DNA from 3 places in the Halomonas sp. hl-4 genome. Region 2 is predicted to be linked to each of the others. Evidence: predicted binding sites of a transcription regulator. Region 2 holds the regulator's gene; each other region holds the start of a gene.
The links. The regulator FNR, encoded in region 2, switches genes on or off when oxygen is low (the NO sensors DNR and NnrR bind a similar motif). The targets are predictions, from matches to a motif close to TTGATNTANATCAA.
Positions count from the first base shown of each region.

Region 1: a site for FNR is predicted at 6,798-6,811, ahead of CPH17_RS00820 (OmpW/AlkL family protein). Genes of this name have one in related genera too.
Region 3: a site for FNR is predicted at 5,825-5,838, ahead of dsrO (sulfate reduction electron transfer complex DsrMKJOP subunit DsrO). Genes of this name have one in related genera too.

Region 1 is NZ_LT907845.1:142,576-152,607, reverse strand. It holds gene CPH17_RS00840 (hypothetical protein) at 237-596, shown strand; gene CPH17_RS00835 (AraC family transcriptional regulator) at 620-1,447, shown strand; gene putA (bifunctional proline dehydrogenase/L-glutamate gamma-semialdehyde dehydrogenase PutA) at 1,592-4,783, shown strand; gene putP (sodium/proline symporter PutP) at 5,067-6,557, shown strand; gene CPH17_RS00820 (OmpW/AlkL family protein) at 6,898-7,524, shown strand; gene CPH17_RS00815 (YqcC family protein) at 7,589-7,921, opposite strand; gene CPH17_RS00810 (DUF3549 family protein) at 8,211-9,257, shown strand; gene CPH17_RS00805 (ATP-dependent zinc protease family protein) at 9,334-9,774, shown strand; gene rimK (30S ribosomal protein S6--L-glutamate ligase) at 9,838-10,032, shown strand, end outside.
Region 2 is NZ_LT907845.1:3,555,154-3,565,185, reverse strand. It holds gene glcD (glycolate oxidase subunit GlcD) at 1-885, shown strand, start outside; gene glcE (glycolate oxidase subunit GlcE) at 919-2,019, shown strand; gene glcF (glycolate oxidase subunit GlcF) at 2,034-3,263, shown strand; gene CPH17_RS16735 (heme-binding protein) at 3,341-3,742, shown strand; tRNA gene CPH17_RS16730 (tRNA-Asp) at 3,859-3,935, opposite strand; tRNA gene CPH17_RS16725 (tRNA-Val) at 4,003-4,078, opposite strand; tRNA gene CPH17_RS16720 (tRNA-Asp) at 4,123-4,199, opposite strand; tRNA gene CPH17_RS16715 (tRNA-Asp) at 4,241-4,317, opposite strand; tRNA gene CPH17_RS16710 (tRNA-Val) at 4,381-4,456, opposite strand; gene CPH17_RS16705 (alpha/beta fold hydrolase) at 4,564-5,289, opposite strand; gene hemN (oxygen-independent coproporphyrinogen III oxidase) at 5,423-6,841, shown strand; gene fnr (fumarate/nitrate reduction transcriptional regulator Fnr) at 6,904-7,644, shown strand; gene ttcA (tRNA 2-thiocytidine(32) synthetase TtcA) at 7,641-8,564, opposite strand; gene CPH17_RS16685 (DNA polymerase III subunit epsilon) at 8,642-9,283, opposite strand; gene CPH17_RS16680 (putative nucleotidyltransferase substrate binding domain-containing protein) at 9,280-10,032, opposite strand, start outside.
Region 3 is NZ_LT907845.1:2,273,428-2,283,459, forward strand. It holds gene CPH17_RS10780 (SulP family inorganic anion transporter) at 1-1,060, shown strand, start outside; gene CPH17_RS10785 (dihydrolipoyl dehydrogenase) at 1,036-2,502, shown strand; gene CPH17_RS10790 (LysE family translocator) at 2,599-3,210, opposite strand; gene CPH17_RS10795 (Lrp/AsnC family transcriptional regulator) at 3,353-3,838, shown strand; gene CPH17_RS10800 (rhodanese-like domain-containing protein) at 4,262-4,852, shown strand; gene CPH17_RS10805 (hypothetical protein) at 5,007-5,414, shown strand; gene CPH17_RS10810 (YgaP family membrane protein) at 5,444-5,632, shown strand; gene dsrO (sulfate reduction electron transfer complex DsrMKJOP subunit DsrO) at 5,924-6,700, shown strand; gene nrfD (NrfD/PsrC family molybdoenzyme membrane anchor subunit) at 6,684-7,913, shown strand; gene CPH17_RS10825 (molybdopterin dinucleotide binding domain-containing protein) at 7,906-10,032, shown strand, end outside.

The sequences.
Region 1 (10,032 bases), 830 kb from region 2:
TCGTCACGTCATAAAATCGAGGCAAAAAAAACCGCTACTCATGGAGCAGCGGAAGCAAGGGATCAAAACAATAAGCTAAGCAACACCATTAACGACTGCTATCGCTGCATTGCTTGTACACTCTATGACACGCTGTGCTGGAAAAGTTCGAAAATAAGTAAAATTTTCGTTTAGAAAGGTCTGAACGGTATACTTAACGCCCGGTGATTTGTCGCTCAACCCCAAGGGAGCTCTGCATGGCACTTTATCTTTTGGTCTTTGGGGTGTGTTTCGTGGTGATTGGCAGTGTCGTCGCTGTATTGATGACCTCGCGCACGCCCAGATACCGCACTGAACCGAAAGATCTGCTAGCGCTGTTTGACAAAGCGCTGGCCAGCCAGGTTAGCGAAACGGAATGGAACGCACTAATCGGTTACCCAATCCGACATAGCGACTATTTAGAAGGGGTGCGGCGACGGGCATCCCATTTAATGGAAGAACATGGCAGACGTTGGCAGCTGGCTCAAGGCAAACCCTTGCTCAACGACGAGGGGCAAGCAGAGCTACAAGCCTTACGCGATCACTTAGCCGCCCATACCGCACTCCATGCACATTAACGCAGGTGGCGACGGAGGTTCCTATGCCCAGTACAATTCGTCGAATTCCTTTGGAAAGCGCTACGCGCCACCATTCCCATGATTTTCATCAGATCGTTATTACCCTGTGTGGTGCCTCGGAGTTTGAGATCGAGGGATTAGGCGGCCGGGTCAACGCATTTTCGGGCTGTATTGTGCCCGCCAATCATGAGCACTACTATTCAGGCAGCGGCTATAACCGACAGCTGATTTTGGATTTACCCGAAGATGCCCCCGCGCTAACCGGTGAGCAGCGCGAGCTGGTGGCACTGTTCGATGCACCTCGCTTTTTTGCCCTGGATGACTCGCTACGCCATTACCTTGCGTTCATGGAAAGTGAACTGGGCCAAACCGCCTCTCCCACTATTACACCTTTCCAACACGACCGTCTGGCGGCCACGTTTTTAGGCGCGCTTAAGGCGCGTTTAGGTAATGATCCCAGCCCCCCCTCGCGCCGCCTTAACATGCGACACCTTGACCGCTTCATTCAGCAACATATGGCCGATGACCTGCGCGTCGCCGATCTTGCCAAACTGGTGTGCTTAAGCGAAGCGCATTTTTCGGAACGGTTTCGTCAACAGACAGGCCTCTCGCCCTGGCAATACGTCAAGCGCCAACGGTTGCATGCTGCCCACCAGCTTGTGGTGCAAAGCCATTTATCGCTGACCGACATAGCGCTGCAAACCGGCTTTGCCAACCAAAGTGCGTTGTCACATGCGTTTCGCCGTGGCTATGGTCTCTCTCCCCGCCAGCTTCGCCAAACCCATTCGTCCTTCGGCTCGTTAAAAGGACGCGCCTCTGGGACGCTGGCAGAGCCTGCCAAACTCAACTAAAGTCGTAAAAACAGTGAACTTGCCACGAATTTGACACGTTTTCCCGCGAAAACGGCATACACCGACGGCTAGTGCGCTCTACATTCGAGCGTTATCTCAGGCTTTACGTCCTGTTACCCATCTGTTCCGACTTTGGGGGCTTCGATGCTCAACGCCAAGACACTGCGTGACCCGGCCATCTGGCAAACCGACCTCGCTACCTTAATGGATCGTATCAGCGACCATTACGTGGTGGATGAAGAAAGCTTTGTTGGCGAATTGATGACTCTGCTCGACGTTGACCGCGACGACTTTACCCGAATCGAAGCCAACACTGCTGCGCTCGTCCGCGACGTACGTAAAATGGATACGGCGGTTGATACGATTGATGAGTTACTGCAGCAATACAGTTTGGATACCCATGAAGGCCTGATGCTCATGTGCCTGGCGGAAGCCATGCTGCGTATTCCCGATAAAGCCACCGCTGATGCGCTGATTGAGGACAAGCTTGGCCCTGCCGACTGGCAGTCGCATATTGGTAAAAGCGAATCCTGGATGGTCAATGCCTCCACCTGGGGCTTATTAATGACCGGCCGTGTCCTCAATATGGATCATCCTCGGGAAGGACAGCCAGCCAACTTCATCAACCGCATGGTTAATCGTATGGGCGAACCCGTTATTCGCCGTGCGATGTACGAAGCCATGAAGATCATGGGCAAGCAGTTTGTCCTGGGGCGCGACATTGACGAAGCCCTAAAACGTTCGAAACCATTGTTTAATAAAGGCTATACGTATTCCTACGATATGCTGGGCGAAGCTGCCCGCACACGGGATGATGCCCAGCGCTACTTTGACGATTACGCCCGCGCGATTGCGCAAGTGGGCAAAACATGTAAAAGCCTAGGCGACAAAACCCCGGCCCCATCGGTCTCGATTAAGCTTTCAGCGCTTCACCCTCGCTATGAATTCGGCCGCCGTGAGCAGATTTTAGTCGAGCTTGTCGATAGCGTAATAAAGCTGGTCTCTAAAGCTCGCGAGCTAAACGTGGCTGTTACCATCGACGCCGAAGAGATCGACCGTCTAGAACTGTCACTTGAAGTATTTCGCGCGGTATATGAAAGCGACGCCGTCAAAGGCTGGGGCCACTTTGGTCTAGTGGTTCAGGCATACTCCAAGCGCGCGCTACCGGTGCTGCATTACATTAACCGACTTGCTGAGCAGCAAGGGGACGAAATTCCGTTGCGTTTGGTGAAAGGCGCCTACTGGGATACAGAAATCAAAGAATCCCAGCAGTTGGGTGTGGAAGGCTACCCGGTTTTTACCCGCAAGGCGGCCACCGATGTGGCTTACCTGGCCTGCGCCCAGTTCTTGCTATCCAATGACACCGCAGGGCGTATTTTCCCACAGTTTGCCACTCACAATGCGCATACCATCACCACCATCTTGGAGTTGGCGCATCGCACCAGTCGCCCATTTGAATTCCAGCGCCTACATGGCATGGGTGAAGCGCTTTACGAGGCTGCTCTTGAGCGCGCTCCCAAAGGGACCTACTGCCGCATTTATGCACCGGTGGGGGCCCATAAAGACTTGTTACCTTATCTAGTACGTCGCTTGCTTGAGAATGGCGCTAACTCCTCGTTCGTACACCAACTGGTCGACCCCGACGTGCCGGTTGAATCCCTCTGCCAACATCCGGTAGATACGCTTCGCCAGCAACCGTCGTTAGTCAACCCGCTTATCCCCCTGCCTAAAGATATCTACGGCCCAAAACGGCTTAACTCTCGTGGCGTTAATTTGAATATTCGCAGTCACTATTATCCGCTCATGGAGGAAATGGCTACCTTCATGGACAAACAGTACCCGACCAAACCGCTGCTGGCGTTTGACGTCGGCGATGACGCCGCCAACACGCATAAGGTCACATCGCCCTATGATCGCCGCCAAACCGTAGGCAGCGTGCAATGGACCAGTAAAGAGCAAGCCGCCAAGGCAGTGGACGCCGCCTGGAATGCCTTTCCCCGTTGGGACGCCACACCGGTTGTCGAACGCGCCGCCATTATCCGGCGGCTGGGCGACTTGATGGAAGAACACATGCCGGAACTTATGACGCTGTGTTCCCGGGAAGGCGGCAAACTGCTGACCGACGGTGTTGATGAAATCAAGGAAGCCGTGGACTTTTGCCGCTACTACGCCATGCGTGCAGAAGAATCGTTTGGCGAGCCAATCGAATTACCCGGCCCGACGGGAGAATCTAATCAGTTATTGATGGGGGGCAAGGGTGTGTTTGCGGCGATTAGCCCCTGGAACTTCCCGGTGGCTATTTTCTGCGGTCAGGTTGTGGCCGCCGCGGTAGCGGGCAACACCGTACTGGCCAAGCCCGCCGAACAAACCTCCATTGTGGCCCACCGTGTCATCGAGTTACTGCATGAAGCCGGCATGCCCCGCGACGTGGTGCAGCTACTACCAGGTGATGGCCCAACAGTAGGCAGCGTGCTGACGTCTGACCCACGGATTACCGGCGTGGTATTCACCGGCGGGACGGATACTGCACAGATCATCAACCGTGCCCTGGCAGCGCGGGAGAACGCACCACTGCCGACCTTGATCGCTGAAACCGGCGGAATGAATGCCATGATCGTCGACTCGACCGCCCTGCCCGAGCAAGTCGTGGTAGACGTGATTCAGTCGGCATTCCAGAGTGCGGGGCAGCGTTGCTCGGCGCTACGCGTTTTATATTTGCAGGACGATGTGGCCGATCGAGTTATCGAGATTCTTAAAGGGGCAATGAGCGAACTGCATATTGGCGACCCTCGAGACCTTGGTACCGATGTCGGGCCGGTCATCGACGAAGACGCCCGCAAAGGTTTGCTTGAGCACATCGAAAAACTCAAGGCTGAGAACCGCCTTGTGGCGGAAACGCCGATGGCGTCTGAGCATACCCGCAATGGCACCTTTGTGGCCCCCGCTGCCTTCGTCATCGACAGCATCGACTCACTCACCCGCGAACAGTTTGGCCCAATCCTACACATCGTGCGTTACAAGGCCAGTGAACTCGACCAAGTCATTAACCACATCAACGGACGGGGATATGGCCTGACGTTTGGGGTACATAGCCGCAATGAATCCTTTGCCGCTGAAATAGCTCAGAAAATGCGAGTCGGCAACGTTTACATCAACCGCAATATCATCGGTGCTGTGGTGGGTGTACAACCCTTTGGTGGCCAAGGGCTGTCAGGCACGGGCCCGAAAGCCGGTGGGCCGAATTACCTACAGCGTTTTGTTACCGAAAAAACCATTACCAATAACACCGCTGCCCTAGGGGGCAATGCGTCGCTATTGGCACTGGGCGATGAGTAAGCCGCTCGTCACACTAATAAACTGAACGTCTTAAAAGGAAGCGTCTCATGGGGAAAAATAACAAAGGGATCGCCGGTTATGTTCTCGATATAGAGAAGCTACGTACAACCGTTCCAACAACCTCACTGAGGACATCGCGGCCAGACGACCTAGGGGCCCCTCACGTGAATACGAATGGGGTTTAAAAAAACAAAACTGCACCGCTGCCAACGCCTTGTTGGCAAGCGCACCAACCTGTCGGCACTACGCCCGACTTAATAACTAAGAAACAGGAGACGTTTTTATGGCCATCGGTGTTTGGATAAGTCTCATTGCGTACTTTGCGCTAATGATCGCCATCGGTATTTACGCGATGCGCAAAGCCACTTCTTCATCTGAAGATTATATGCTCGGGGGCCGAACCCTCAGCCCAAAAGTGGCGGCTCTATCGGCCGGCGCATCGGACATGAGTGGCTGGTTGCTGCTGGGTTTGCCTGGGGCGTTGTTCGCTTCAGGTTTGGGCTCGGCCTGGATCGGGATTGGTTTGCTTGTGGGGGCGTTATTCAACTGGATTCTGGTCGCTCCGCGCCTACGTGAACAAACCGTTCACTATGGCAACGCGATTACCATTCCGGCGTTCCTGGCAAACCGGTTCCCGACACGGGCGCTTTCCCTGCGCACAGTGTCTGCCATCGTGATCGTCGTCTTCTTTGCGGTCTATACCGCATCGGGACTGGTGGCTGGCGGCAAGCTGTTTGAAAGCGCGTTCTCTGGCGTTTTCAACGTCGGTGATATGAGCAACTATGCCATGGGGGTCATTATTACACTGGGCGTGGTGCTTATTTATACCGTGGTTGGCGGCTTCCTTGCGGTGAGCATGACCGACTTCGTGCAAGGCTGCATCATGATGCTGGCGCTGATCATCATGCCTGCGGTGGTGCTATTCGGCGAAGGTGGGGGCGGTTTCGGCCAGGCAACACAAACCTTAAATGAAGCCGACCCCACGCTACTGTCCTGGACGTCCGGATTGACCTTTATCGGGTGGCTGTCGGCGGTGACCTGGGGGCTTGGCTATTTCGGCCAGCCGCACATCATTGTGCGCTTCATGGCCATCCGGACACTCAAGGATGTACCGATTGCCCGTAACATTGGCATGGGCTGGATGCTTATCTCGCTGATTGGCGCTGTTTCTTTGGGCATTTTCGGTCGGGCCTATGCGCTCCGTAACGGCATGGATGTCGAGGATCCGGAAACCATCTTTATTGTCCTGGCAGATCTACTGTTCCATCCGCTGATCACCGGTTTCCTCTATGCAGCGCTGCTTGCTGCGATCATGAGCACCGTTTCCAGCCAGCTTCTAGTGGCATCTTCATCGTTGACTGAAGACTTCTATCGTCTGTTCCTGAATAAGAAGGCATCTGAGCAACAAAGTGTCGCCGTAGGCCGTGTCTGCGTGGTACTAGTCGGCATTGTTGCCGCTTTCATTGCATCTGATGAAGACTCTCAGGTTCTGGGTCTAGTTAGCAACGCCTGGGCAGGCTTCGGTGCAGCATTCGGGCCGCTGATTATCCTGTCGCTGATGTGGTCGCGCACGAACGGCGCCGGTGCCATCGCAGGCATGGTGGTGGGTGCCGCCACCGTTATGATCTGGATTGCATTGGGCTGGAACGCTGAATTCATGGGTGGCCCTGGCGTGTACGAGATCATTCCTGGCTTCATCGCTTCGTTTATCGCCATTTTGGCAGTAAGCAGCGCTACTGCCGATGCCGGTGAATATCAGCATATCGATCGCTAGACGAGTGCGAACCGCGCACTCAACCTAGCCAATAGGTTGATCATGAGGCCTTCCCGTGTCAGGTACACCGTCACGGGAAGGCCTCATTCACTTCAGTGACGCCATTAGCTTACATCACACGGTAAAACTCTTGGTGATATCTAAAGCCCTTCAGCGCGACTCTGGTCTGCCTCAATAACTGCTTAAAAGTCTACCCATGAGCGATACCGAATCACTCTAAGCACAGTTGTCTAATAACTCTTGCCATAGATCAATAATCCACTCGCAGCGTCTCGATAAACTGTTTGCACCGTTAAGCAGCCAATGAATGGCCGCCCGCCTTGCAATCAGGAGTGACTCCATGCGCAACATCAAACCTCGTCACATTGTCGCAATCAGCCTATCGACCGCCACACTTACCTTCAGCGGCGCCAGCTTTGCTTATGGGGAAGGCGATTTTTTCACCCGCCTTGGCATCGCCAAGGTTGCCCCCACCAGCGATAATGGCGAGCTGCTAGGCGGCGCTGATGTACACGTAGACTCGGAAAGCGGGCCCGCCTTTACGCTGGGCTACCGCTTTCACGACACCTTAGGTGTCGAGCTGCTAGCTGCCCTGCCCTTTAAGCACGACTTACAGGTCGATGGCGTTACAGACGGGTCGACCAAGCACCTTCCGCCTACGCTGACCTTCCAATATTACCCATTAGGCGGCAGCAATGCCCGCGTTCAGCCCTACCTGGGAGTTGGCGTCAATTACACACATTTCTCTGACGAAAAGACCGATATCGGAGCTTCGCTGTCCTTGGAGGATTCATGGGGAGTTGCAGGCCAAGTGGGCGTTGACTTGCTGATTGATGATCACTGGGCGTTGAACGCAGCCGCCTGGTACATCGATATCGACAGCGATGCCACCATCAACGGAGAGTCAGCCGGTAGCGTAGACATTGATCCCGTGGTGGTAATGGGAGGCATCAGCTATCGTTTTTAAATAGGCAGACAGACAGTACATCTAACGGCCATCGCCCTCTGATAAGTGGTCAGGGGCGATTTCATTAGTTATCGGTAACCAGCTGATCAATGCGCTCAACGGCCCTAACCACCAACAAATAATCGCTGGCTCGTACGTTCTCCTGCTTAAGATGCGCCGCTATAGCCGGCGCCACATCACATTTGGCCGGCATTGGCCCACCTGCTTCAGCTAACGTGTTTAACCGAGCAATAAACACAAAACGCAGCCATTGGAGCAGCGACATCGTATCGATACAGAACGGCTGCTGGCTGGAAAAGGCCGCAGCCTCTGGTGCCGGCATGCGCCATAGATTGGCGGCTTTTAAGGTAGCTTCAAGCTCAAGAAGCGCAGTGTGAAGCTGTTGATGGACGCTCATAAACCACCTAAGTTAAATCTGTCGTATGGGTTAAATATATTATCCCAACTCTGTCCCCGAGTTGCCACTCACCCACCGACGGCCCCCGTTATTCACAGACTCACAGAAAACTTGCAAGAGACTGTGGATAAGCTATGGAAATGTGTCGCATCCGCGGTTCTCATGCGGGTTACGGGTGACTGTCTAATTTTTAACCAGATAGTAAAAAAGGCGTGATATTATCAATGCCTACGGCTGACAGGCTGCTATCCGCAAGGTAGAGTGCAGGCTTGCAACAGGAAAGGACGTTATGCAACCAATTCGCACCCTAGACGAGTTCTTTCAGCGCAGCGGGGCCAGCGTGTCGTTTTATCATATGGGTCGCCGTGTAACGGCGTGCTCAGATAACGCGCTGCGCCAGTTAGAAAACGCGCAGAGCCCTTGGCCCGCCCCTTGGCAAAGCCAAGCGCGCGTGGCCATTGTGTTTCGGCTTGGGGATATGCCGGAGCCGGCGATCTGGTTCCTGGCCCTGCCGCTGGACGAGGAAGGCCATCTGGTGCCCGCCCAGCGCGATGCGTTTTTAAACCGGTTGATCGAAACCCTTGGCCGCAATGTCTCGCAGCTAGGCCAAGAACGAGCCCCTGAGGTTGATAACCTGATGAAGGACAACCCGCTCGCTTTTACGCCGAGCGCTCATTTTCAGGCGATGCTCAATGCCCGTGCAACCTATGACCTTAAGCTGCCTGCGAGCCAACATTTTGAACCCGTCGTCGCCTACCTACGCGACCCAGAGACGCTAGACTGGCAGCAGTTGGGGTTACAGGGCATCGCCGACGTGGTTATCCGTATGGATAACGACATTGCTGAACGGCTGGCCACCCAATTGGCTTATTTACCCACAGAGGTTGCTCAGGCATTTTGTCTCTGTCTGGAGCATCAGGCACTCACCAGCGGTTTGGTCGCCGCATTGCGTCGAAGGGGCGAACAGGCCATCATCGCAGGTGACCTTGAAATGCTATGCGCCTGCGTGCGCGCAGTAGGTGCTACCGTCACTCACGAGGCAGGTAATTGGTATACCCAGTTACTTCGCGATGAGACGACCAGTGGTCCCGACGTGCTGGCCGCGATGGCAGGGCGAGGCTGGCCACATCTGGAAGACGGCGAACGGTTGCCGCTTTTTCTGTCGCGTCTGGCGGATGACGAGCGTACCGATTTTATTGCCGTGGTGAGAGACTTGGCGCTAATTCCCCGGCTACGCTTACCAATACTGATGGCCCTGCGTGACGCGCCCGACGGCTCAACGATCCACGCCCGCGTGGCCGACCTTTCGGCTCGAAGCGGCCAACCCTTGGGTTGATTATTGATGATGCAATGGAACGTCCGATTAACGTGAAGGGCACGATCGTTAATTATCGGCTTCCTAAGGAGTGGTTTTGAAAGAACTCCCATACCTGGCCAAAGCGGTAATTGGCCGCCGTGAAATGGTTTATTTGCCTGACTTGGCGCTTCATCTATGCTGCAAAGCAGACACCGGTGCGCGTACCTCAGCACTTCATGCTGAGGAGATTGAGGCGCATGAAGATGAGCATGGGCAGCTATGGGTCAGTTTTACCACCCATAGTGGCGGGCCTGACACCCCCGCTCACCGATTGAAGGTGCATTTACATGATCGTCGCCGGGTGACCAGCTCGAACGGGCACGCTGAGTGGCGTTATATTATCCGTACCCCCATGCGCATGGGCGAGCTTAATTTTCCGGTTGAGTTAAGCCTGACCGACCGCAGTAATATGCGCCACCCCATGCTGCTAGGACGCCGCGCGATGCGGCGTTTACTGGTGGCGCCGGGCGCTGCGTTTTTACACGGCGAACCCTAAGGTACCACGCTGTTTTTTCACCAATGTTTCCACTAACCCCTTCGACTAGGCCTGGAGTTTCGCATGCACATCGCTTTGCTTTCTCGTAATCGCAATCTCTACTCTACTCGCCGCCTAGTGGAAGCGGCTGAAGGTCGTGGACACACCGCGCGGGTAGTCGACACGCTGCGCTGCTATATGAGCATTGCCTCCCACCACCCGTCGATTCACTATAAGGGCGAAGAGATCGAGCCTTTCGACGCGGTTATTCCGCGTATT
Region 2 (10,032 bases):
CTGCTCGCGCTGATGAACGGCTCCGAAGGCATGCTCGGGGTGGTCACCGAGATCACCGTCAAACTGTTGCCCAAGCCGGAAACCGCCAAGGTGCTGATGGCAAGCTTCGATGACGTTGAAAAAGCTGGCCGCGCGGTGGGCGATATCATTGCCGCGGGCATTATTCCGGGCGGCCTGGAAATGATGGACAAACTGGCCATCAAGGCCGCCGAGGATTTCGTCAAGGCAGGCTACCCGTTGGACGCCGAGGCCATTCTGCTGTGCGAACTCGACGGCGTCGAAGCCGACGTGGACGACGACTGCGACACCGTGCGCCAGGTGCTGACCGCCGCTGGGGCCACCGATATTCAACTGGCCCGCGATGAGGTCGAACGCGCCAAGTTCTGGGCGGGCCGCAAAAACGCCTTCCCGGCAGTTGGGCGCATGTCACCCGACTATTACTGCATGGACGGCACGATTCCGCGCCGTGAGCTACCCCGCGTGCTCAAGGGCATTGCCGCCCTGTCCGCAGAAAGCGGCTTGCTGGTGGCCAACGTATTCCACGCCGGCGACGGCAATATGCACCCGTTGATCCTGTTCGATGCCAACAAGGAAGGCGAGCTGGCGCTGGCGGAAGACGTCGGCGGCAAGATCCTCGAGCTGTGCGTCGCCGCCGGCGGGTCGATTACCGGCGAACACGGCGTGGGCCGGGAAAAGATCAACCAGATGTGCAGCCAGTTCCAGCCCGACGAACTGACCGTTTTCCATGCCCTGAAAGCGGCGTTTGATCCGCAGCGGCTGCTCAATCCGGGCAAGAACATTCCGACGCTGGCGCGCTGCGCCGAGTTCGGTGCAATGCACGTGCACAATAACGAGCTACCGCATCCTGAACTGCCGCGTTTCTGATGCGCCAGGCAAAGACCCTGACTAGGAAAGACCATGACTAACACCGTGACTCACACTGCGAATGGCGACATCGCCGAGGCGCTGTGCGACCAGGTCCGCGAGGCCCATGCCTCCCGTACTCCGCTGCGGATTGTCGGCGGCGACACCCGTGCCTTTTACGGCCGTCCGGTGGAAGGCCAAACGCTCAATCTTGCCGACCATAGCGGCATTGTCGATTACGATCCCGTCGAGTTGGTGGTCACCGTTCGCGCTGGCACCCGGTTAAGCACGCTAGACGCCGAGTTAGCCAATAACCACCAAATGCTCGCCTTTGAGCCTCCCGCGTTCGGTGACGCCAGCACCATCGGCGGTGCCGTCGCCACCGGGCTTTCAGGTCCACGCCGTCCATGGGCCGGTGCCGCCCGCGACTTCGTGCTCGGCACGCGGATTATTACCCAAGAAGGCAAACTGTTGCGCTTTGGTGGCGAGGTAATGAAAAACGTCGCCGGCTACGACCTCTCGCGCATGATGGCAGGCGCGCAGGGTACGCTTGGGGTACTGGCGGATATCTCTTTCAAGGTACTGCCATTGCCCAGCGCCAGCCACAGCTTACGCTTGTCCATGGGCATCGACGATGCACTCAAGAAGCTTGCCGAACTGGGACGTCAACCGCTGCCAATCACTGCCGCAGCATGGCACCAGAATGAACTGTTTATTCGTCTGGAAGGCGGCAATAGCTCAGTAAAAGCCACCCGCGAGCGCTTGGGGGGTGACGATCTTGATGCCAGCTTCTGGCAACAGTTACGCGACCATCAGCACGCGTTTTTCACTCTGAGTGAAGGCCAGGCACTATGGCGGCTGTCACTGCCGCCCAACACGCCGCCACTAACGCTGAATATTCCAGACAGTGATGTGTTCTACGACTGGGCAGGCAGCCAACGCTGGGTAAAAACCTCGCTGGATGCCGATACGCTGCGCGACGCCTGCCGCACCGCCGGTGGCCACGCCACCTGCTATACCCCCTATACTCAGGGCGGCGCGCAAAGCCCCTTTACACCGTTGCCAAGCGTGGTGGAAAAATACCACCGCAACTTGAAAGCGGAATTGGACGGCCACGGTATTTTTAACCCTGGACGTCTCTATGCGGCGTTTTAATCAGGAGAGCTGACATGCAGACGCACTTTACCGATGCCGACCTTGAAAAGCCGCATATCCAGGAAGCCGAACGCGTTTTGCGCACCTGTGTGCACTGCGGCTTTTGTAACGCCACTTGCCCCACCTATCAGTTGCTGGGCGATGAGCGGGACGGCCCCCGAGGGCGCATCTATTTAATGAAGGAGTTGCTTGAGAGTCGTGATGACGACGATCAGGTCACCGAAGAAACCCGCCTGCACCTGGACCGCTGCCTCACCTGCCTTAACTGTGAGACCACCTGCCCGTCAGGTGTGGAATATCACAAGCTGCTCAACATTGGCCGGGCCGAAATCGAACGCCGCGTACCCCGCCCAGCGGCCGAGCGTGCGCAGCGTTATGCGTTACGCAAAATGCTGGTCGACCCCAAGCGTTTCAAGGCGCTACTGGCGCTGGGACAAACCTTCAAGCCACTGGTGCCGGGCAAGCTGCGCAGCAAAATGCCCGGCGCGCCGGTCGATGCGGGCCAGCGGCCCAGCGCCCAGCACAGCCGTCAGGTACTCATGCTGGAAGGCTGTGTACAGCCGGGGTTATCACCCAACACTAATGCTGCCACCGCACGCATATTGGACCGTTTGGGCATCAGCGTAACGACGGTATCAGAGGTTGGTTGCTGCGGTGCGATTGATTTCCACCTCAACGCCCAGGAAGACGGACGTGCCCGCATGCGCGCCAATATCGACGCCTGGTGGCCCCACGTTGAACAAGGCGCAGAGGCCATCGTGCAAACCGCCAGCGGCTGCGGCGCCTTCGTCAAAGAGTATGGCGAAATGCTCAAGGATGACCCTGACTATGCCGACAAGGCCGAGAAAATCAGCGCCCTGGCAAAGGACATCGTCGAAGTGCTGCGCGACGAACCACTGGAAGCATTGGATGTTCAGGCCAGCCAGCGGCTGGCGTTTCACTGCCCCTGCACATTGCAGCACGCTCAAAAGCTCAACGGCGCGGTAGAAGGCGTGCTGACCAAGCTTGGCTTCGCGCTGACCCCGGTGCAGGACGCGCACCTCTGCTGTGGCTCGGCGGGCACCTACTCGATCACCCAACCTGAACTGGCGACCCAACTGCGCGACAATAAACTCAACGCGCTGGAAGCGGGCAATCCGGAAATGATTGTCACGGCCAACATCGGCTGCCAAACCCATTTAGCCGGTGCGAACCGAACGCCGGTTCGCCACTGGGTAGAAATCGTCGACGCTGCGCTACACTGAAGACCCATTAAGCTGCCACTGCCAACACGCTGTCGGTAGTGGCGTTTTAAATTGTAAAACTGACCAAAGGACACGCTATGCAAACCAAAGCGATTTTATCCCAATCGGACGTTATTCGCGTGCTTGATGCCGCTCAAAAAGAAGCTGACAGCAATGGCTGGGCGGTGACCATTGCCGTCGCCGACGATGGCGGCCACCTGCTGGCGCTACGTCGCCTGGACGGTGCGGCACCTTTTAGCGCCGACGTTGCCACCCAAAAAGCACGCAGCGCGGCTGTCGGCCGCAAAGAAACCCAGGTTTTTGAAGAGATGATCAACGGTGGTCGTACGGCATTTGTTTCTGCGCCGCTTCAGGGGCTGCTTTCAGGCGGTGTACCGATTATCGTCGATGGCCATGTGGTTGGCTCGGTGGGCATTTCTGGTGTCAAACCGGACCAGGACGTTCAAGTCGCCAAAGCTGGCGTCAGCGCGATTGGCTGAACATAAACATGTAAACGCCGCGCAAACGAAAAACCCCGGATCGATGATCCGGGGTTTTTTTAAATTCGTTCGGTATAACACCGATAATGATCACTGCTGAAATGTAGACTGCATAATGGCGGACCGGACGAGACTCGAACTCGCGACCTCCGGCGTGACAGGCCGGCATTCTAACCAACTGAACTACCGGTCCGCTGTAGTGTACTTACATCTAGCAGGGTCTTGCGTTTTGACCATTTGAGCACGTCGAGTATTTCAAATGGTGGGTGGTACTGGGTTCGAACCAGTGACCCCCAGCTTGTAAGGCTGGTGCTCTCCCAACTGAGCTAACCACCCAGGTTATTGGCATCGCCAATATTTGCTATGTTACGTGTTTATCGTGGCGGACCGGACGAGACTCGAACTCGCGACCTCCGGCGTGACAGGCCGGCATTCTAACCAACTGAACTACCGGTCCACATACGACAAAACATGGAAAACAGGCGGGTAATGCAACGATGGCGGACCGGACGAGACTCGAACTCGCGACCTCCGGCGTGACAGGCCGGCATTCTAACCAACTGAACTACCGGTCCGCTGTATTGCACTATTAACGCTAGGTGCTTTCCTTACTGCGACGTTTCCAGGCCATCATACGATGGTGGGTGGTACTGGGTTCGAACCAGTGACCCCCAGCTTGTAAGGCTGGTGCTCTCCCAACTGAGCTAACCACCCGCTGGTCACGTGGCGCTGCATTCTACAGTAGACGCGAAGGAAGTCAACACACTACGTTCAAATACTGTGCTTCCACAGACGGCTTTAAACGCACCCTTCCAAACGCCTCACTGCAGCGATTGAGCGCGCACGAAGGATGCCCCATGAGCGGCGGCTTCGTCAATCAAAATCGTCTGATTTACCCCCGAGGCACGGCGGGGTTTAAAGTCGTGATCGCCATCGGTAAGCCACATCACCTGGGTGTTATGCGGCAGCGCGTAGCTCGATACCTCTGCGTGATTGCCCAGAGGATCACGCTCGCCCTGAAGTATCAGTGAAGGCACCTGCACGTCTGACCAATGCGCCAGGCGCAGTTTGTCGGGTGCTTTTGGCGGATGAAACGGATAACCGGCGATCACTAGCCCCGGGCAAGCTTGCTGACTGGCCAACATGCTTGCCGCGCGGCCACCCATCGACTTGCCGCCGAGCCAAAGCGGCTTAGCCGTTAGCGGGGCAAGGCCGTCATACCAACGCGCCAACTCCGCCACCGTGCGATCAATGGCGGGCGGAGGGCGGCGCTTTCCCGTGGCCTGCATTTGCTGCATATAGCCAAGATCAAACGTAATCACCTGCAACCCATGCTGCGCTAACGCACTGGCAAACTGCTGCATAAAAGCGGATCGGTGCCCGGCGCCAGCGCCATGGGCCAACAGCAGGCAGCCGTGACTGGCCTGTCCATAAAGCCTGAGCGGCCCCATCCCCTCAAGCCAAAAACAGCCGCTGACCTGCTTGGCGACCACCTCCGCCAGCGTCTGCTTATCGATGCTTGTTTCCTGCGGCCAGTGGGTTTCCACAACGCGGCCCTCCGGGCTGTTTGACTGAATGCGCCAACATCCACCTGGCGCTGCTTTTCTTGACGTAGCTCAACACGGGGTTGCCTGGCAGCCGCTACCCTTGCGTCAAGCCTTTGACCTGGAGCATGGCCCCATGCCTACCACCGTGAATGATGATGCTTCTGATAGCACCTTGACCACTTCAACGTGGAGCGACGCATTACTCCAGCGCTACGCAATAAGCGGCCCCCGCTATACGTCTTACCCCACCGCCCTGTCCTTTGACGAGGCGTTTACGGCCGACGATTTTACCTCTGCCCTGGCACGCAGCAACGACGCTCAACGAGCGCTATCGCTGTATGTACATATTCCGTTCTGCCGGAAGATCTGTTTCTACTGTGCCTGTAACAAGATCGCCACTAAGAACACCGCACTTGCCGAACCCTATCTGGCAAGGCTCGACCGTGAAATGGCGCTGGCAGCGCAGCCTCTCGACACCCGGCGACCGGTGAGGCAGCTGCACTGGGGTGGCGGCACACCAACCTTTTTAACGCTTGACCAGATGAGCGAATTGATTGACCGCCTGGATGCCCGCTTCGGTCTGTCCAGCGACCCCGAGCGCGACTACGCCATTGAAATCGACCCGCGCGAAGCCGATGTGTTAACCCTGCGTCATCTGCAATCGCTGGGCTTTAACCGGCTGAGCCTGGGCGTGCAGGACTTTGATCCTCAGGTACAGCGAGCGATTAACCGTGACCAGCCACGGGTACTCACCGAAACGCTGATGGACGAAGCCCAGCGACTGGGCTTCCGCTCGCTCAACCTGGACCTTATCTACGGTCTACCACTGCAAACGGCGAACAGTTTTGCACAGACGCTTCGCCAGGTCATAGAACTGAACCCGGCGCGCCTGTCGGTGTTCAACTATGCCCACCTTCCGGAGCGTTTTCCGCCCCAGCGGCGCATTCGCCAGCAGGACCTGCCCGACGCCGACGAGAAACTGGCCATGCTGCGCGTCACCATCGAGATGCTCACCGATGCCGGTTATGTGCATATCGGCATGGATCATTTTGCCCGACCGGACGACAGCCTGGTTCTTGCCCAGCAAAACGGCACGCTGCAGCGCAACTTCCAGGGCTATTCCAGCCACGCCCAGTGCGATCTGATTGGCTTTGGTGTATCAGCCATTTCACGCCTTGACGATTGTTATGCGCAAAACAACAGCCAGCTCAATCTTTACCAGTCAGCCATTGATCAAGGGCAGCTAGCCACACAGCGTGGCGTATGCCTGAGTCGCGACGACCTGATTCGCCGCGATGCCATTGAGCGCTTGATGTGTGACATGCAGTTGGATTTGGCGGCGCTCGGCAAGCGCTGGCAGATTGATGCCCACCAGTATTTCCGCCTAGCGCTTAGTTCTCTCGACCAGGCAAAGCGCGATGGACTAGTGGATATACAGGGCAACAAGCTGCGCGTTTCCCCTTTAGGGCGATTGCTAATTCGCCATTTAGCCATGGCGTTTGATGCTCGCCTGGCTAATCAGAGCGAACAGCGCTATTCAAAAATAGTTTGACGGTTGCTGCCCATATGCTCCAGCTTACATAATGAAGCCATGCGCCACTGACGGAGACTCTCATGCTGGAACCAATGCTCCAACGGCGTGCCATCCTACATGAGGCACGCTGTCAAACCTGCAGCTTAAGCTCGCTGTGCCTGCCATTAGCGCTCGAACTGGAAGATATAGACCAGTTTGATGCGATTATTCGGCGACGCGCCCCGCTCAAAAAAGGCGAGCAGCTTTTTCGCCAGGGGGAGCCGTTTACCAGCGTATATGCCGTGCGTTCAGGCAGCTTAAAACAGGTCACCAGCGAAGGCGGTGGCTTTGAACAGCTGACCAACTTCTATCTGCCAAGTGAACTGGTAGGCTTAGATGCTATCGATGAACCCCATTACCCCGGCAGCGTGGTCGCGCTGGAAACCACCACGGTATGCGAGATTCCGTTTGACCAACTGGATCATTTGTCTGAAAAGCTGCCCGAGCTACGCGGCCAGCTATACCGCAGCATGAGCAAAGAACTGCGTAATGACCGGCGAATGATGCGGCTGCTGTCCCGCAAAACCGCCGACCAGCGCCTGGCAAGCTTTCTGATCACGCTTTCCGACCGTTTTCGCCGCCGGGGCTACTCGCCCTACAGTTTTCGACTCTCGATGCCCAGAGCGGATATCGGCAACTATCTCGGGCTCGCTGTGGAAACCGTCAGCCGGATTGTAAGCCGCTTCCAATCTCAGGAAGTGGTGGACGTGTCAGGCCGCGAGGTACGCATTCTTGATATAGCGAGACTGCAGCAGCTTGCCGAAGAAGACGCCGCTCCCTAGCCAACAGTGAGCGCCTGAATGCGCCCCGCCATTAACTCAGCCTGTTTGGCTTCTAGCCCGGCGAAGTCAAACAGATCGCGGTCCGCAAGCTGCGAGGGCGCAACATTGGTGACGGCTTTAAACATACTTTCCAATCGGCCGGGATGTTTTTTATCCCAATCCGCCAGCATATCTTTCACTACTTGACGCTGTAGGTTGGGCTGCGAGCCACAAAGGTTGCAAGGGATAATAGGGAACGCCATTTGCTGGGCGTACTCAACGATATCCGCCTCTTTGCAGTACGCCAGCGGTCGGATAACGATGTTCTTGCCGTCGTCAGAAAGCAATTTGGGCGGCATTGATTTTAGCGTGCCACCGAAGAACATATTTAAAAACAGCGTTTCAAGAATGTCTTCCCGATGGTGGCCCAGGGCAATCTTAGTGGCGCCAATCTCTTCGGCAAAGCCGTACAGCGAACCGCGGCGCAAGCGCGAACATAGCGCGCAAGTGGTTTTGCCTTCCGGGGTTTTCTCTTTCACCACCGAATAGGTATCACGCTCCAGAATGTGGTATTCCACCCCGCGTTGCTCGAGATAGGTCGGCAACACATGCTCAGGAAAGCCCGGCTGTTTCTGGTCCATGTTGACGGCCACCAGCGAGAAGTTCACCGGCGCATTGCGCTGCAGGCTGAGCAGCATCTCCAGCATTGTATAACTGTCTTTGCCGCCGCTCAGGCAGACCATAACGCGATCGCCCTCATCGATCATGCGATAGTCAATGATCGCATTGCCCACTTCGCGGCGAAGACGCTTTTGTAGCTTATTGAACTCGCGTTTTTGTTTGGCTGCGTGGGATTCAGAAGCGACAGCCGCTTCGGGGAAGCCGGGTGCCGCATTAGGGGTCGCCAACGCTGGGTCAAAATGATCAAGGTGATGTTGCATGGTATAAGCACTGCCGATGGTAAAAGAAGCAACCGCTATTCTAGCAACTCCCAGCGCCAGCGCCCAACTGCTTGCCACTACAGGGCAGCATCCACCTCCGTACGCTGCAAGCGAAGATACAGCAGCGCGCTGGCGGTGGCATCTTCAAGCGCCCGCTGAGGCGCCTGGCTGGGCACTTGCCAACAGTTTAGCGCTCTGGCTAGCTCATCTTCTTGCTCAGCCTGGGGGTGTAAGCGGCGCAGATGGCGCTGGTGCAGCTTGGTGACATCCACCCGTGCATTGGGCAGGCCAAACCCTAGATGGCGGCGTAGCGCCTGCTCGAGCGGCGCGAGGCGCTGCTCAAGCTGCCAGCCGACGATCGGCCGGTTGCCGATAAACTCGACTAGCGAACGCAGGCTTTCAACATCGAGCGGTAGCGTGGTCTCCACGTTGTACAGCAACTGATGACGGCGCTCGGCGGCGTCGCTTCCTCGCGCGCCTTCGCTCAGCGCTGCAACCCATGCGCGACTGGTCAGGATTTGGTGATGACGCAGCGTTACCGCCGCGATGCTCATTACCCCATGGTGGGCAAAACACGAAAGCGCCACCAGTTCATTTCCTAGGTAAGGTTGGAAAAGCCACGCATAGGGAGAAGCTGCATAGCGGCGGCGCTCGCTTCCCCGGCGCAGCAGGCCGCCAAGCCAACCAAAGGGGGCATCTAAATAGTGTCGACTGATCACGAATACTCCAGGTGATAACGATGCGAGAGACGCTGTTTGAAATCTTTAACGATGTGCAGCGCTTCGCGAAGCAAATCACGCTCCAACGACGATAACTCCTGCACGACGACCCGGTTGGAGCGCTCCGGTTGGTTAACGGATGATCCGTCGGCGATATCATTGAGCTGCTGCTTAAGCCGCAACTCGGTAAACAGCGCTAAGGCTTCGCCTAGGTCGTCAGCAAAGCGCCGGTTGAGACGCCCGTCCTCGGCCAGCGCATCCAACCGGCCAAACGTCGAGGTGTCGTGAATACGCCGCTCAAGCGCCATGGTGCGAACGCCGTGAACGATGGGAAAAATACCGCCTTTTTTTATATCGATGCCGTGCTGGGGCTTCTTAAGCGAACCAAACAGCGTCAAGGGAGTAGAAAAACGCAGCGCAGTGCGGGCGAAATACGACAGCAGCAACTCGTCCCGGGAGCAACGCTCGAACAGCTCCTCACGGACGCTTTCCAGCAGGCTCGGGTTGCCCGCCACGCCGTGGGCGTCGAGCATGATCGCCAGCTTCATCAGGCTATCGCCGTCACGTGCGCTGGCCCAGCGCGCAATGCGCCCTTTCCATTCGCTTACCGTGGCCACCCAATCCGGGTTCGACACCATGATATTGCCCGGACAAGGCGGGTAACCCAGCTCAATAAGGGTGGCCGTGAGGCGCTGCATGTCATCCCCAACAGCGGGCCACTCAGCGTCGTCGGCCAGAATCAAGCCGTT
Region 3 (10,032 bases), 1.3 Mb from region 2:
TGGAGTAGCATTAGTTGGTGCGGTACCCAGCGGCCTACCTGCCCTTGCACTGCCCAACCTGGATCAATCGCTATGGCTTAGCCTATTACCCGCAGCACTGCTGATTAGCCTGGTGGGCTTTGTGGAATCGGTATCGGTGGCGCAAACACTGGCTGCCAAGCGTCGCCAGCGTATAGATCCTAATCAAGAGTTAATGGCACTAGGCATGGCTAATCTGGGCGCTGGCGTCAGCGGCGGTTCTCCGGTGTCTGGCGGATTTTCCCGCTCGGTAGTCAACTTTGAAGCAGGCGCGGCAACACCGCTAGCCGGCGCATTCACGGCGCTGGGCATTATGCTTTCCGCACTACTGCTAACCGACCTACTGGCATTCTTACCCACAGCGACCCTGGCAGCTACCATTATTGTGGCGGTCGGCACGCTGATTGACCTACCGGCGGTGAAACGTACTTGGCAATACTCCCGTAGCGATGGCTTGGCCATGGTGGCCACCCTACTGCTCACTCTGCTGCACAGCGTGGAGCTAGGCATTATAAGCGGCGTAGTGCTCTCGCTTGGGCTGCATCTATACCGTACCAGCCAGCCCCACAGCGCGGTGATTGGCCGCGTGCCGGGCACCGAGCACTTTCGTAACGTCAAGCGCCATCAGGTCGAAACCGATGAGAACGTTGCGATGCTGCGCATCGATGAAAGCCTATACTTCGCCAATGCCCGTTATTTGGAAGATACCGTCATGGCCTTGGCCGCCCGTTCACCTTCGCTTAAGAATATTGTGCTGACTTGCCAAGCAGTTAACGTGATTGACGCGTCTGCGCTCGAAAGCTTAGAGGCGATCAACGCGCGGTTAAACGATGCCGGTGCCAAGCTGCATCTAGCGGAAGTAAAAGGGCCAGTGATGGATCGGTTACAGCACACTGACTTTTGCCGTGAGCTAACCGGGCAAGTGTTTTTTACGACTTTTGATGCTTGGCAGGCACTGGCCCATCCCGCCGAAGCCAACTCACCACTCTTGCCAACACAACGAGAGGAGACAACGTCATGCAACAGCGACACGCCAAGATAGCCATTATTGGTGCAGGTAGCGCTGGCCTTAGCGCGTGGCACGCCGCACGCAAGCATACCGACGAGGTAGTATTAATAGAAGCAGGAACCTATGGCACGACCTGCGCCCGAGTGGGTTGCATGCCCTCTAAGCTACTCATCGCCGCTGCCAATGCAGCACACAACGCGCGCAAAGCGGAGATGTTTGGTGTCACTGCCAATCAGGTAGTAATTGATGGCGAAGCTGTTATGGCAAGAGTCAAACATGAGCGCGATCGCTTCGTTAGTAATGTACTGAAATCGATGAAAACGATTCCTGAATCCAACCTGCTAAGTGGCCACGCGCGTTTTATTGACCCACATACATTGGTCATAGATGAGCATACCCGGCTCACCGCCGAGGCCATCATCATTGCCACGGGTTCGCGGCCCACATGGCCAACGCTGCTAGAAGGCGCTGGCGACCGGTTAATCATTAATGATGACGTGTTCAACTGGGAAACGTTGCCTGCATCAGTCGCGGTGATCGGCCCTGGCGTTATTGGCATGGAGCTTGGTCAAGCGCTTAGCCGATTAGGTGTGAGAACTCGAACGTTTGGCGTGGGGGGGGCGATTGGGCCTTTTCAATCTGAAAAACTCCGCCAACTGGCGGACGAGACATTCAATCGCGAGCTGTATCTGGATCCTGATGCCAATCTCGACAAGATTGAACATACCGATAACGCCGTTGCCATTACGTTTTTCGAACGTGATCGGGGACAAAAACTCACCGAAACATTCGAGTATGTCCTGGCCGCAACCGGGCGTCGGCCCAACGTGGAGCAGCTAGCCATCGAGCAGGCCGGACTCAGGCTGAATAAACACGGCGTACCTGAATTTAATCGCTTTACTCTGCAATGCCTAAGTACACAAAACAAACCAAGCCATATTTTTATCGCAGGTGATGCAAATCAGTCGGTACCGCTACTGCACGAAGCCATCACAGAAGGCAAAATCGCAGGACGAAACGCCGCTCATTTGGATGATGTGCAAGTGGGTCAGCGTAACGTCCCCCTGGCGATTGTATTTACCGAACCCCAGATGGCCATTGTGGGTGAGAGTCGCGCTACGTTAGACACTCGTTATGGCGGCTGTGGCTGCATAGCTGAAGGCGGAGTTTCCTTTGCTGATCAAGGCCGTGCACTGGTCATGGGGGAAAATAAAGGTTATTTCGAGCTATATGCGGAGCACGGCAGCGGACAGTTTTTAGGCGCGGAGCTATTCGGGCCCCAGGTTGAGCACATAGCCCATTTGCTTGCCTGGGCACTGGAGCAAAAGCTAACCGTCAGCCAAATGCTCGCTATGCCCTTTTACCATCCGGTACTTGAAGAGGGTTTAAGGTCAGGGTTGCGCGATTTACAGGCAAATCTTCAACAAGGGCCTGCCATTACTGAGCACTGTATGGAGTGTGGCCCAGGCGATTAAGGAAATAACTAACCTCCCCCCCTAATCAGCCTCATTCATCTAGGCGGCCAAGTCCTGCGTCTGCTTGCGGGGCTTTATTACACTAGGATAGCAATGTTAAGCGGCTAACCGCAGCGCAAAGCCAATAAGCAGCGTTCCAAACACCCATCGCTGAAATATTTGCCGTTTGTGCTGGCTGGCAAACCAGCGTTGCATCTGCGCTCCCAGGCAAGCATATAGCACATCATAGAGCAGCCCCACACCCACTAGCACCGCCCCCAGTAAAGTGAACTGAAGTGCGACGGCACCTTGCTGGGCATGTATAAATTGGGGCAGTAACACCGAACAAAAAAGCAGCGATTTCGGGTTCAGCAAATTAGTCAGAAGCCCTCGACGCCAAGCTAGATAATAGCTGCCATTGAGTGATGCTTGGTGATGACTACTATCGGAGCTATGCCGACTACGGATAAGTTGCACACCTACCCAAACCAGGTAAGCTGCGCCCAAGTAACGAACCACATCAAATAGCCATGGGGCAGCGGTAAATAGCGCCGCTAGACCCAACCCTGCTAATGCCACATGCAGCCCTCGGGATATGCCTAGACCTAGCGCTGTGGCTAGACCATGACCACGCCCCTGAGAGCTACTGGTATGCAACACAAGTAACATATCGGGACCAGGAATTAGGTAAACAATGGCTAACGCACTAATAAAAAGACCCATTTCCATCGCTGCTTCCTTAAGGTCACAAATAGTGTCTTCGCAAGCGCTATGGTACCTTTAAAGAGATGAGCGTTTTCTTGTCATTTTAACTTTAAAAATGATATTTATTGGTATCTTGTGTCAATTTTTAATAGGAAAATAATCACTCATGCCAATTGGTCAGTTAGACGCTATCGACCGCCGCATTCTTGCATTGCTCCAAGGTGATGCCCGTTTAACGAATGTGGAGCTCGCGGAGAAAGTAAACTTGTCGCCATCTCCCTGTTTACGCCGAGTGCGACGCTTGGAAGCTAGCGGTATTATCCGTGGTTACCATGCTGAGCTTGATCGGCGAGGGGTCGGGCTTGAGCTAACGGTGTTTGTGGGTATCAAGGTTGAACGTCACCATGAAGAGCAGGCTAATGCCTTCCGTGAGGCAGTGGTCAAACTGCCAGAAGTCGTCACTGCGCACTTAGTCTCTGGGGAGTCTGATTTTTTACTACAGGTGGTGGTACCTAGTTTGGCGGCTTATGAGGCGTTTCTAACGGGGACACTGCTTCGTCTACCTGGGGTGAGTGATATTCGCAGTAACTTTGCTATCCAGCCGGTGAAAGAGTACGGCACCTTACCATTAGCTAACAACAATAAGACCTAGTTGTGAAACTTGTTGATAGTGGCGCGCTCGTTTGATGCAATTTAACGCTAACCCCACGAATACCCATATAAAAAAGGTGATTAGCGCCACCGGTAGCCACATACAGCCAGCCTGCAGAGACGCTTGATTTGGCTACTGTGCGCCAGTAACGCCTTTAGGTCTCCGAGTTGTCATCTTGTTGTAATTTTTCTCCTTCTGAATCCACCCAGCCTAACTGTTTTCTCCGATGCCTAGGCAATAGGGCAATGCTTGTCCTTGACATTGAGAAAAAAGACTCCCTGATAGTGACGTCATTTCACGACCACGAAAAATCATATGGGCTTGATATGGATCAAGCTGCGGCCATATGCCTCGTGTTTTTAAGCAGAAAGAGGGCTATCCTCAAACGATGACATTTAAGTTATTACGTTAGAGGAAATAGTTATGAAGAGTCCTTTAGTGCCACTGGCTACCGCCATTGGAATCACGATGGCCTTAGGAGCCACACCCTCTATTGCAGACGAAGTCGAGGCCTACCGAGAAACAACATTAGGTCTCTATGTCACGGCCATTGAGGCTCATGACCTCATGCAAGATAACGATCGTGCTGTACTCATCGACGTACGCGACCCCATTGAGATCAAGTTTACTGGCTTCGCCGAGCCCACCGATATCCATGTGCCCTGGGTGCTAGCCGAGCGCGATAATTTCGATGAAGAAGCGAAGACTTGGCCAATGGTCAAAAACGCTGACTTCGAAGAGCAAGTAAGAGCAAAAATAGACGCTCTAGGCGTAAACAAAGAAGATCCGATCATTGTCATGTGTCGCTCCGGAGCCACCCGCAGCGCTCCCGCTGCCGATGTGATCGCCGAGATGGGATACAGCGAAGTCTATTCCATGACCGACGGTTTCGAGGGTGAAAAGCTCAAGGAGGGTAATTCCCAGGGCGTAAGAGCGCAGGATGGCTGGCGCAATTCGGGCCTTCCATGGAGCTATGACATTAACCCTGATGTGGCATGGCGCCCTGCCCACTAAGATTCCGATATATGGGCCACTGCTTAATAAGCAGCAGGGCCAAGATAGTGATCAAACCCAACGAGGTGAACGCATGACTACAACACATAAGACCAGCAATACGATCTTGGTACTGGCCGCTGCTACCGCTGCTTTCGGTTTCTCAAGTCTCTCAATGGCTGATAGCCAAGGTAGCAACGGAACTGAAGATCAGGCCTTAGTTATCCTTACTAGCGATTCACTGCAGACCCAAGGCATGGCCATGATTCTATCCAACGCAATGCAGCAGCAAGGCACCCACCTGCATATACTGCTTTGTGATGCTGCTGGTGATTTGGCCGTCGGAGGATACGCAAGTGCTGACGCTATCAACACGCCACCGAGCAACCCGGCAGGCCAAGTCAAGCCGGAAGGCATGCTTAATATGCTTTTAGAGAGTGGCGCAACCGTGGATGTGTGTGCCATTTACCTGCCCAACAGCGAAAACGAAGAAGACGACCTTCTTGAAGGCGTGGGTGTGGCGGCACCTGGCCCCATAGCGGAAATGATGCGCGACCCGTCCATTCCTGTTTACAGTTTTTGAGCACCCAAACTGAAATTAAGGAGTCAATTATGAGTCGCAACGTCGGTGGTATAGATAAAATCTTACGCATCCTGATTGGGATTGCACTGATCGTACTGGCCCTAACAGGCACTATCGGGGTGTGGGGCTGGATCGGCGTATTGCCGCTGGCCACCGGGCTATTTAACTTCTGCCCAGCTTATAAATTAATAGGCTTCAATACCTGCAAAACTAAATAGTGCCTATTAAGCAAACAAGACCATAGAAATAGCGCTTGCCAAGTTTATTAGAGCAAGCGCTTTTTTATATATGTGCGCTAAAAATTACCCGTGTCGCCATTAAATTATTTAATGCTAAATGAAACTCCGCATACAGAACAATCACTTAGCCATTTAACATTAAGGGAACATTAAGAAACGCACCCTAACCCATTGACATGTATCAATTTTTACCTTTAACAAAAGGCGTAACCTAAGCTTATTCCGACCATTCGCCCATGCGAATGCCGTTTAATTCGCCAAGGAGGCGCTATGGACGCAATACGCCGTTCGCTCTTGGGTCAAATGGCACGTTTAAGCGCCGGCGCGGCGCTGATACCGTTTTCAAGCCTTGCCCAAGCTGGCATCAATCAGCAACCTGCCCGCCGTGAAGGCGATCCCACTAAACGCTACGGCATGCTTGTCGATTTACGCCAGTGCATCGGCTGCCAAGCCTGTACGGTGTCGTGTCATATCGAAAACGCTGCACCGCTGGGCCAATTCCGTACCACGGTTTCCCAGTATGAAGTACAGCACCAGGAAAGCGGCGAATTAGCTACCTTTATGCTGCCACGGCTGTGTAACCACTGCGAAAACCCGCCCTGCGTCCCGGTCTGCCCCGTTGAAGCCACCTACCAGCAGCAAGATGGCATTGTGGTGGTCGATAGCGACCGCTGCGTGGGGTGTGCCTATTGCGTCAACGCCTGCCCCTACGATGCTCGATTTATTAATCAGCGCACTCAAACCGCCGACAAGTGCACCTTCTGCGCCCATCGTCTAGAAGCCGGATTGCTACCTGCCTGTGTAGAGAGCTGCGTAGGCGGTGCCCGTGTTATTGGCAATATGCGCGATCCGCAAAGCCAGATCAGCCGGATGATTAGCGAACACAGTGATGCGCTGATGGTGCTACAACCAGAAAAAAATACCCTTCCGCAGGTGTTCTACCTAGGCATGGACGAGCGTTTCACCACGCGCCCCACGGCGGAACCCGTTGCGCTGGAAGTACTCGACCCTCACGGTCAGGAGATGGGCTATGAATTCCACCATTGAGCTACTGGCACCGCGCTACGACATCGCCTGGTACCCCTGGGCGGTGCAGTACTTTTTTATGATTGCGGTTTCCTACGCCAGCCTGTGGCTAGCCGCCCCAGCACTGGTACTGGGCAAAAAAGCCTGGCTTCCTACCGCGCGACTGGCGCTAATCTCCTGCGTTAGCACTACGCTGGTAGCGCCCGTTGCGCTACTCGCGGATTTGCACCAGCCGCTGCGGTTCTGGCACTTCTACGCGTACGCCAATAGCCACTCGTGGATGTCGATTGGCAGCGTTGTTCTACCGCTTTATTTGATTAGCGTGCTTGGCCTTGCTTGGCTGGCATGGCGGCCCGCGCTGCAGGCGCAGCGCAGCACACCAGGACTCAGCGGCATGATAGCTACTTGGCTTTCACTGGGCAGTGGCATAACGCCACGAGCACTGGTCGCCGTGGTAGGCCTGGCTGCGCTGGGGCTTTCCAGCGGCATTATGCTTTACACCGGTGCCGAGCTTGCAGTCGTAAAAGCCCGCCCGCTTTGGAACACCGTATGGCTACCGCCTATGCTGGCGACCACTGGGTTTATCGCTGCCTCCGGGCTGGTATTAGTGCTGAACCGGGTGAGTGGGCTTTGTTCGCAAACTACTATACGACAGATGCTATATGTGCTGCTAGTGACCTGCGCGCTAGCAGGCTTGATTGCGATTAGCTGGTTTTTGGATGGCGTGAATGCCCACGTAGGCTCAGTCGCCGCCGCATTGGACTCCGTGAGCAATAGCGACTCGTGGCGCAATACCGCTCTATGGGGAGGGATTACCGGCTTAGCGCTATTTGCCGCCGTGTTGTTGTTATTGACTCGCCCTACCCTCCGCCAGCCAGGAGTACGTGGCGCCCCAACCTCTAGCCAACCTGCGCTGTTTGCCTGGGCATGGCTGCTAGGACTCGTAGCCATACACATGGGCTGGATGTTCCGCTGGGTGGTGCTGATGGATGTTCAGCATGTGGCGCGCAATAGTGCCGGCTTTCATCATTACGGTATTCCCGCGGGCTCTTCCGGTATTTTAGGCATTGTTGGCACCTTCGGCCTCTGGCTCGCCGCTATTCTACTGATTGAACTGTTTATTCCCTGGCGGCAGGCACAACAGGGCGGCCTTATAGCAACGCCAACTCACGCTACCCAAGATGCTTCTACTCATCCTCTAGCCACGAAAAAAGGAGCGTCTAGCCATGTCTAAGTCTGCTCAAGACCCGTCACGCCGCCGTTTTCTAAAGGGCGCTGCCGCCGCTGGCGGTGCCGCCACCTTTGCCGTAGGTTATGCCGACCCACTGGCCAAAATGGCCAAGGGCATTACCGGTAGCGCGGGCGAAAAACCCCACCACAACATTCATGGCAACTCGCTAACCCCAGAATACCGCGTCGATTTAGACACTGGCGAACTTACGCTAACCCCCGACCAGCGGGTCGCCTTCACTATTTGCTATGGCTGCACCACACAGTGCGGCGTGCGAGTAAGGGTCGATGACACCCGCGGAGAAGTGCTGCGGGTATCAGGCAATCCCTACCACCCGCTGTCCGCCGACGACCATTTACCCATGCATACACCGGTGGCGGATGCACTGCGCAGTGTTAGCGCCTATGGTGAACAGGGTCAGATAAACCGCTCCACCGCCTGCGCCCGCGGCAACGCTATGATGAGCCAAATTACTAATCCTTTCCGTGTCGACCATTGTTTAAAACGAGTAGGCAAGCGTGGCAGCCGTCAATGGCAGAAAATCTCCTTTGAGCAGCTCATTGAAGAAATCTGCGAAGGCGGCGACCTGTTTAACGAAGGCCACGTTGATGGACTGCGCGATATTCGCGATCACGACACACTGATCGACCCTGACAACCCTGAATATGGCCCCAAAGCCAACCAATTAATGGTGATGGAAGCCACTGACTATGGGCGCTCAGATCTACTCAAGCGCTTTACCCTAAATGCCTTTGCTACTCGCAATTACGGTCACCATGGCGCTTACTGCGGGTTGGCTTTCCGCATGGGATCTGGCGCGGTGATGAACAATATTGTCACCAACGCCCACGTTAAGCCGGATATCCAAAACGCACGGTTCATCATGTATATCGGCTGTGCGCCCAGCCAAGCGGGCAACCCGTTTAAGCGCCAAGGCCGCTTGATTGCCCAAGCACGTGCAGCCGGTACACTGGAGTACGTGGTGGTGGATCCAGCGCTCAATGCTGCCACCTCCCACGCAGCTGACAACAACCGCTGGGTGCCTATTCGTCCTGGGACAGACAGCGCTTTTGCCATGGCAATCATTCAGTGGCTACTCGACAACCAGGGCTATGCTAGCGACTTCCTAGCCCTGCCCGGCAAAGCCGCCGCCGATGCAGCGGGCGAAACCACCCACTCCAACGCCACTCATTTGGTAATTGACACTTATGAACACAAGCGCAGAGGTTATTTTCTTCGCGCCAGCGACCTGGGCCTAGCGGAAGCGGGTAGCGATGCTGACTCGCCGGTGGTAGTGGCCAATGGCGAACTCGCGCTAAGCGAAGAGGTGATGACCGCCGAGCTGTTTGCCGAACGCCCGGTTGAGCTTGCCGATGGCACCATCGTGACCGTCAAAAGCAGCCTGACGTTGCTAAGCGAATCTGCCCACGAGTACGACCTAGACACCTACGCAGAACATTGTGGCATTCCAAGGGCGACAATTATTGAATTGGCCAGCCGCTATGCCAGCCATGGCAGGAAAGCCGCTGTTAATTGTCACGGCGGCATGATGTCGGGTAACGGTTTCTACGCCGCGTTTAGCGTGCAAATGCTGAACCTACTGGCGGGCAACTACAACATGAAGGGTGGCAGCGCCGTGGGCGGCGGCACTTACAGCGGTACCGGCGAGGGCCCACGCTACGACTTAGCCAACTTTCCTGGCAAGCGCGCGCCCCAGGGAGTTTTCCTATCCCGCTCGCGCTTCCCCTACGAAAAGTCTTCCGAGTATCAGCGCAAAGTCGCCGCAGGCGAAAACCCTTACCCAGCTAGAGCGCCGTGGCGCTCGCTGGCGCCGCCGACGCTCACAGAGCACCTACCCTCGGCACTAGATGGCTATCCTTATCCCATCAAAGCAGTGATTGGCTGTATGGCTAACCCGATTTACGGTCAGGCTGGCCTAAAAGGCGTCATTGTCGATAAGCTGAAAGATCCCAAACGACTGGGACTCTTTGTTGCCGTGGATGGCTTCATCAACGAAACCAACCGCTACGCCGACTACATCGTCCCTGATTCTGTGATGTACGAGGTGTGGGGCTTTACGGGCGCCTGGAAAGGCACCCTAGGCAAGCTGACCACCGCCTGC